Regions from separate parts of the Klebsiella sp. genome, predicted to be linked through region 2. Evidence: predicted binding sites of a transcription regulator. Region 2 holds the regulator's gene; the other holds the start of a gene.
The links. The regulator PhoB, encoded in region 2, activates phosphate uptake and scavenging genes when phosphate is short. The targets are predictions, from matches to a motif close to CTGTCATAAAACTGNCNNAT.
Positions count from the first base shown of each region.

Region 1 (3,423 bases), on a different contig from region 2:
TATTATCAGTGCCGATGAGGGCAGGCTAATTGACGCCGCAGCGCTTTCGGCCGGTTTACGCGAGCTGGAAGGGCTGGCGGATTGGGTGTTAGTCGAAGGGGCGGGGGGCTGGTTTACGCCGCTTTCAGAGACGCTGACCTTTGCCGACTGGGTAGAACAAGAGCAGTTACCGGTGATTTTAGTGGTGGGCGTTAAGCTGGGGTGCATTAACCATGCGATGCTGACCGCGCAGGCGGTGTTTCAGGCCGGTCTGCCGCTGGCCGGATGGGTTGCCAACGACATTCAGCCGCCGGGCAAGCGCCACCTTGAGTATCTGGCGACGCTGAAACGCGTGCTGCCCGCGCCGTTTCTCGGCGAGATCCCGTGGCTGGCGGATGTGGCACAGCGCGAGGATCTCGGTCACTATCTCGATCTCAGCGTGCTGGATCGGGCGTCATCCACTGCGCCAGCAGCGGCGCGTCCAGCTGGATAACGTCACCCTGGGCCACGCTGCGTCCGCAGTGCAGCAGACAAAAACGATCTGCCACCCGGCGAATAAACGGCAGGTGCTGCTCGGCGATCAGTACCGTCAGGCCAATATCGCGATTCAGGCGCACCAGTAAATCGCCCAGCTTATGCAGGAAGCGCTGGCCCCCTGCGCGTGAAGGTTCGTCGAGGATCAGCAGGCGCGGGCGGGTTATCAGCGCTCTGGCCAATGCCAGCTGGTACTGATCGTCAGCGGTGAGCGTAATGCCTTTGCTTTGCCGCAGAGCGTAGAGTTCCGGAAACAGATCGTAAATCTCCCCGGCTACCGCTGACGCGGATTCGCCGCCTGCCGCGAGGGCAATATGCAGATTTTCCTCCACGCTGAGCTGCGAGAAGATACGTTTATCCTGCGGGACGTAGCCAATGCCGATGGCGCTGCGTGACTGCGCAGAGAGCGGCATCAGGTCATAGGGCGCAGCCCCTGCGTCCTGCCAGGTCATACTGCCGCTGGCCACCGGGAGGTGCCCGGTAATACAGTTAACGAGGGTGGTTTTCCCCATCCCCTCGCGCCCCATTACGCAAGTACATTTCCCCGGCCTGAGCTCAAGGTCAACATTCCACAGCGTGTGCTGGCTTCCGTAATAGTGGTTCACGGCACGTAGACTCAACATAGACGTTTTCTCCTTTCCTGGGATAGCGGGCGACGAGAAGATTCTGCAAATCCCTTGCCAGGAAAAAGAACTCTCGGTATTTGCTGACAAATACAGGGGTGGCACGGTGAAAGTGAAGAGGGTTACGGCAGACCTTGCACTTTCCCGGTGCCAGAGAGCTGAAATGTGGTGCAAAAAATAATAGAAAATCCAGCTATTCTTTGCCGATAAATCGCAAAAAAAATTCAATAAATTTTTTTAGCAGGTGTTTTGCCCCATTCAGTGATTTCGGCCGGGTGGCACAGGTCATGGGCTGCAGACAGTTATCCACTATTCCTGTGGATAACCTTGTGCATTAGAGTTAGAGAACTTGCGGTAAGCTAGAGATTACGCGGCCTGCGGGCAAATTGACGCGAAACCCATCTTTTCTTAAATTTTGTTAAATATCAATTAATTAAATAAAATCAATGGCTGTAAAAAAAGTGTCACCGACTGCCACAAAAGATTCATCCCCTTGCTTGACAAATGTTAAATGCCAAAAGTTTCTGGGGATAACCCTACTGATTGGTGGATTATCCCGCAAGGCGGCTTTTTTTCGTCCGCGATGGCGGTAAAAAAGACAAATCTACAGATATACGATAGTGTGGTACTGTTTTTATATCCAGTATTATTTATTGGCAAAAGTTGAACTGAAGGGTAGAATTAAACACCTGCCGTTCAACCCTTCTTCAGGTCCTGATTGATGAGTAAACCGTTCAAGCTGCATTCTGCTTTCCGTCCCTCTGGCGACCAGCCGGAAGCCATTCGTCGCCTGGAAGAGGGGCTGGAAGATGGCCTGGCGCATCAAACGCTGCTCGGCGTAACCGGTTCGGGTAAAACGTTTACCATTGCCAACGTTATTGCCGATCTCCAGCGCCCGACGATGGTGCTGGCGCCGAACAAAACCCTCGCGGCGCAGCTTTACGGCGAGATGAAAGAGTTCTTCCCGGAGAACGCGGTGGAGTACTTCGTCTCGTACTATGACTACTACCAGCCAGAAGCGTACGTACCCAGCTCTGACACCTTCATCGAGAAAGATGCTTCCGTTAACGAACATATCGAACAGATGCGTCTGTCAGCGACCAAAGCGCTACTGGAGCGTCGTGATGTGGTGGTAGTGGCATCGGTTTCCGCTATCTACGGTCTGGGCGATCCGGACCTGTACCTGAAGATGATGCTGCACCTTACGGTCGGCATGATAATCGACCAGCGCGCCATTTTACGCCGTCTGGCTGAACTGCAATATACCCGCAACGATCAGGCTTTTCAGCGCGGTACCTTCCGCGTGCGCGGCGAAGTCATTGATATATTCCCGGCGGAATCTGACGATATCGCGCTGCGCGTTGAGCTGTTCGATGAAGAAGTCGAACGTCTGTCGCTGTTCGATCCGCTGACCGGTCACGTTGAGTCAACGATCCCACGCTTCACCGTCTATCCGAAAACCCACTACGTCACCCCGCGTGAACGTATCGTCCAGGCGATGGAAGAGATTAAAGTTGAGCTGGCTGACCGGCGCAAGGTGCTGCTGGAGAACAACAAGCTGCTGGAAGAGCAGCGCCTGAGCCAGCGTACCCAGTTCGATCTCGAAATGATGAACGAACTGGGCTACTGCTCGGGGATTGAAAACTACTCGCGCTACCTGTCGGGTCGCGGGCCGGGCGAGCCGCCGCCGACGCTGTTTGACTACCTGCCGGCCGATGGCCTGCTGGTGATTGATGAGTCCCACGTCACTATTCCGCAAATCGGCGGCATGTACCGTGGGGACCGGGCGCGTAAAGAGACGCTGGTGGAATATGGCTTCCGCCTGCCGTCGGCGCTGGATAACCGCCCGCTGAAGTTTGAAGAATTTGAGGCGCTGGCGCCGCAAAGTATTTATGTCTCGGCGACGCCGGGAGCCTATGAGCTGGATAAATCCGGCGACGAGGTGGTGGACCAGGTTGTCCGTCCTACGGGGCTGCTGGATCCGGTGATTGAAGTGCGTCCGGTGGCGACTCAGGTGGACGACCTGCTCTCGGAAATTCGTATTCGCACCGCGATTAACGAGCGCGTACTGGTCACCACCCTGACCAAGCGGATGGCGGAAGATTTAACCGAGTATCTGGAAGAGCACGGTGAGCGGGTGCGCTACCTGCACTCAGATATCGACACCGTGGAACGTATGGAAATTATCCGCGACCTGCGTCTGGGCGAGTTTGACGTACTGGTCGGGATTAACCTGTTGCGTGAAGGCTTAGACATGCCGGAAGTGTCGCTGGTGGCTATTCTGGAT
Region 1 covers NZ_JAPUEW010000016.1:85,404-88,826, reverse strand. Annotated here, with positions in the region: gene bioD (dethiobiotin synthase) at 1-472, shown strand, start outside; gene QVF11_RS06625 (ABC transporter ATP-binding protein) at 414-1,136, opposite strand; gene uvrB (excinuclease ABC subunit UvrB) at 1,858-3,423, shown strand, end outside.
Region 1: uvrB (excinuclease ABC subunit UvrB) is a predicted target of PhoB. The motif match lies at 1,587-1,606, and genes of this name have one in related genera.

Region 2 (3,423 bases):
TGCGTTGAATATCATGTAAATACTCGTCGCTGGTGATTTCAATATCCAGCCAGACGGCGGGTTGCTGGCTATTATCTTGCCACTGATTCAACTGCTCGCTGATGCTGGCGAAATCGCCCTTTAATACTGCCAGCGGCTGGGTAATGGGGACGATGAGCGGCGTGACGTCCGTCAGACGACCATTGCTAAAGGTCACCAGGTTGACGCTTTTGTTTTTCCCGGTTTCGTCAAAGCTCAGCGGGATGGGCGATCCGCTGTAGCGAATATGCTCGCAGCCACCCACCACTTGCGCCCGGTGAATATGGCCAAGCGCGATGTAATCGGCAGGGGGAAAGTGGCTTGCCGGAAAGGCATCGAGGGTGCCGATATAGATTTCGCGAACCGCGTCGCTTTTGCTGGCGCCGACGGTGGTCAAATGACCGCTGGCGATAATCGGCAGCGGCTGGTCGCCACGCAGTTCGCAGGCCTGCTGGTACTGCTGCTGATAGTAGTCGCTGATGGCGCTGAGAAGCTGCTGTTGCTTTTCGCCGCTGGAGTGACCGGCCTGGCTGGTGACCAGCTCGCGCGGGCGCAGGAACGGCACAGGGCAAAAAATCGCCCCCGCTGAACCATCACGCAAGGGCAGAATAAAAGGGGCGTGACCGGCATTGGCGACTACCGTGGTTTTCAGGAAGGCGAGAATATCCCGCGATTCATTGAGGGTCGCCACCGAATCGTGGTTTCCCGCCAGTACTACCAGTTGGCAGTCGGTCTGCTGTAGCTGAACGACAAAGCGGTTATACAGCTCACGCGCGTAGCTCGGCGGGGAGCCGGTATCAAAAATATCGCCCGCGACAATAATGGCATCAACCTCATGCTCCTGGGCGCTGGTCAGCAGCCAGTCGAGAAACGCCTGATGCTCAGCGGCGCGGCTTTTGCTGTAAAAATTTTGCCCAAGGTGCCAGTCAGAAGTGTGAAGGATGCGCATAGTGGTCCCGTAGCGAAAAAAGCGTAAGCGGCATTATATACCCTAAATAATTCGAGTTGCAGGACAAGGCACGCCTTGAATAGCGCTTGCGCTGGCCCCGTAGGGGCGAGGCCCATGGATGGGCCGAGTAATCCGTAGCCAACGCACAAGCAACTTGAAGTATGACGGATATAACACTGCACTCCGGTGAGTTAAGTCCGTGTCACAATTCAAAATCCCTTGTTCATCTGCCCGTCATTTTTTTCATAAATCTGTCATAAATCTGACGCATAATGGCCGCGCACTTCTATACTGATGGCTAAAAAATACAGGGTAAATAATGGCGAGAAGAATTCTGGTCGTTGAAGATGAAGCTCCAATCCGCGAAATGGTCTGCTTTGTTCTGGAGCAAAACGGCTTTCAGCCCGTCGAGGCGGAAGATTTTGACAGCGCGGTTAATCAACTCAATGAACCCTGGCCTGATTTGATTCTCCTTGACTGGATGCTGCCGGGTGGGTCGGGTCTGCAGTTTATTAAACAGCTCAAGCGTGAAGCGATGACCCGCGATATCCCTGTGGTGATGCTGACCGCGCGCGGCGAAGAGGAAGATCGCGTCCGCGGCCTGGAAACCGGCGCGGATGACTACATCACCAAGCCATTCTCTCCGAAAGAGTTGGTGGCGCGAATTAAAGCCGTGATGCGGCGCATTTCGCCGATGGCAGTGGAAGAGGTGATTGAAATGCAGGGGTTGAGTCTCGATCCATCCTCTCACCGCGTCATGACCGGTGAAAACCCGCTGGATATGGGGCCGACGGAGTTTAAATTATTACACTTCTTCATGACGCACCCGGAGCGTGTCTATAGTCGCGAACAGCTGCTCAATCATGTCTGGGGAACTAACGTTTATGTCGAAGACAGAACGGTAGACGTGCATATTCGCCGCCTGCGTAAAGCGCTGGAACATAGCGGCCATGACCGGATGGTACAAACGGTTCGCGGTACGGGATATCGTTTCTCCGCCCGATTCTGAATGTTGACAGGAGTGTGAACCGTGCTGGAACGGCTGTCATGGAAAAGGCTGGCGCTTGAGCTTTTCTTATGTTGTATCCCGGCCCTGATCCTTGGGGTGATTTTTGGTCACCTGCCGTGGTTTTTGCTGGCGGCGGTGACGGGTTTGCTTATCTGGCATTTCTGGAATCTTATGCGTCTGTCGTGGTGGCTGTGGGTTGACCGCAGCATGACACCACCGCCGGGCAGCGGCAGTTGGGAACCGCTTCTGTACGGCTTGCATCAGATGCAGATGCGTAATAAAAAGCGCCGCCGCGAGCTGGGTAGTCTTATAAAGCGTTTTCGCAGCGGTGCAGAATCATTGCCCGATGCGGTGGTGTTGACGACCGAAGAAGGCGTCATGTTCTGGTGTAACGGCCTGGCCCAGCAGACGCTTAATCTGCGCTGGCCGGACGATAACGGTCAGAATATCCTTAACCTGCTGCGCTACCCGGAATTTGCCAACTACCTGAAATATCGTGATTTCTCGAAGCCGTTGAATCTGGTGTTGAATAACGCCAGGCATCTGGAAATTCGCGTGATGCCTTACAGCGACAAACAGCTACTGATGGTGGCGCGCGATGTCACGCAGATGCACCAGCTTGAAGGGGCGCGGCGTAACTTCTTTGCCAACGTCAGTCATGAACTGCGAACTCCACTGACGGTGCTGCAGGGTTACCTGGAGATGATGCAGGAGGCAGTGCTGGAAGGCGCGACGCGCGAAAAAGCGTTGCACACCATGCGCGAACAAACTCAGCGTATGGAAGGTCTCGTTAAGCAGTTGCTGACGCTTTCACGAATTGAAGCCGCGCCGGTACTGGTGATGAACGATAAAATTGATGTTCCGATGATGCTACGGGTCGTCGAGCGCGAAGCGCAAACGCTGAGTCAGCAGAAGCATGTTCTGCATTTTTCGGTTGATGAGTCGCTGAAAGTGTTGGGGAATGAAGAACAACTGCGTAGCGCGATTTCCAACCTGGTGTATAACGCGGTCAATCATACCCCGGCGGGAACGGAAATTACCGTGATCTGGCAGCGTGCGCCGCACGGCGCGCTGTTTAGCGTCGAGGATAACGGGCCGGGAATTTCTCCGGAGCATATTCCGCGTCTGACCGAACGTTTCTACCGCGTTGATAAGGCACGATCTCGGCAAACCGGTGGCAGCGGTTTGGGGCTGGCGATTGTTAAACACGCCGTGAGCCATCACGACAGCCGTCTTGAAATTGAAAGCACGCTGGGCAAAGGGACGCGTTTTAGCTTCCTGTTACCGGAACGTTTGATTGCCAAAAATTGAACCCGATGGCCAGGGTGTCAGCATTACTTGCCAATGACCAGCTTCGGCTGGTCATTTTCGTTTGCAGCGAAATCGAAGCTGCGTAATTAACGAACGTTCGCTGCTTTTTTGTTCGCATGATAAGCCACATGTTTTC
Region 2 covers NZ_JAPUEW010000008.1:19,418-22,840, forward strand. Annotated here, with positions in the region: gene sbcD (exonuclease subunit SbcD) at 1-967, opposite strand, end outside; gene phoB (phosphate response regulator transcription factor PhoB) at 1,287-1,976, shown strand; gene phoR (phosphate regulon sensor histidine kinase PhoR) at 1,998-3,287, shown strand.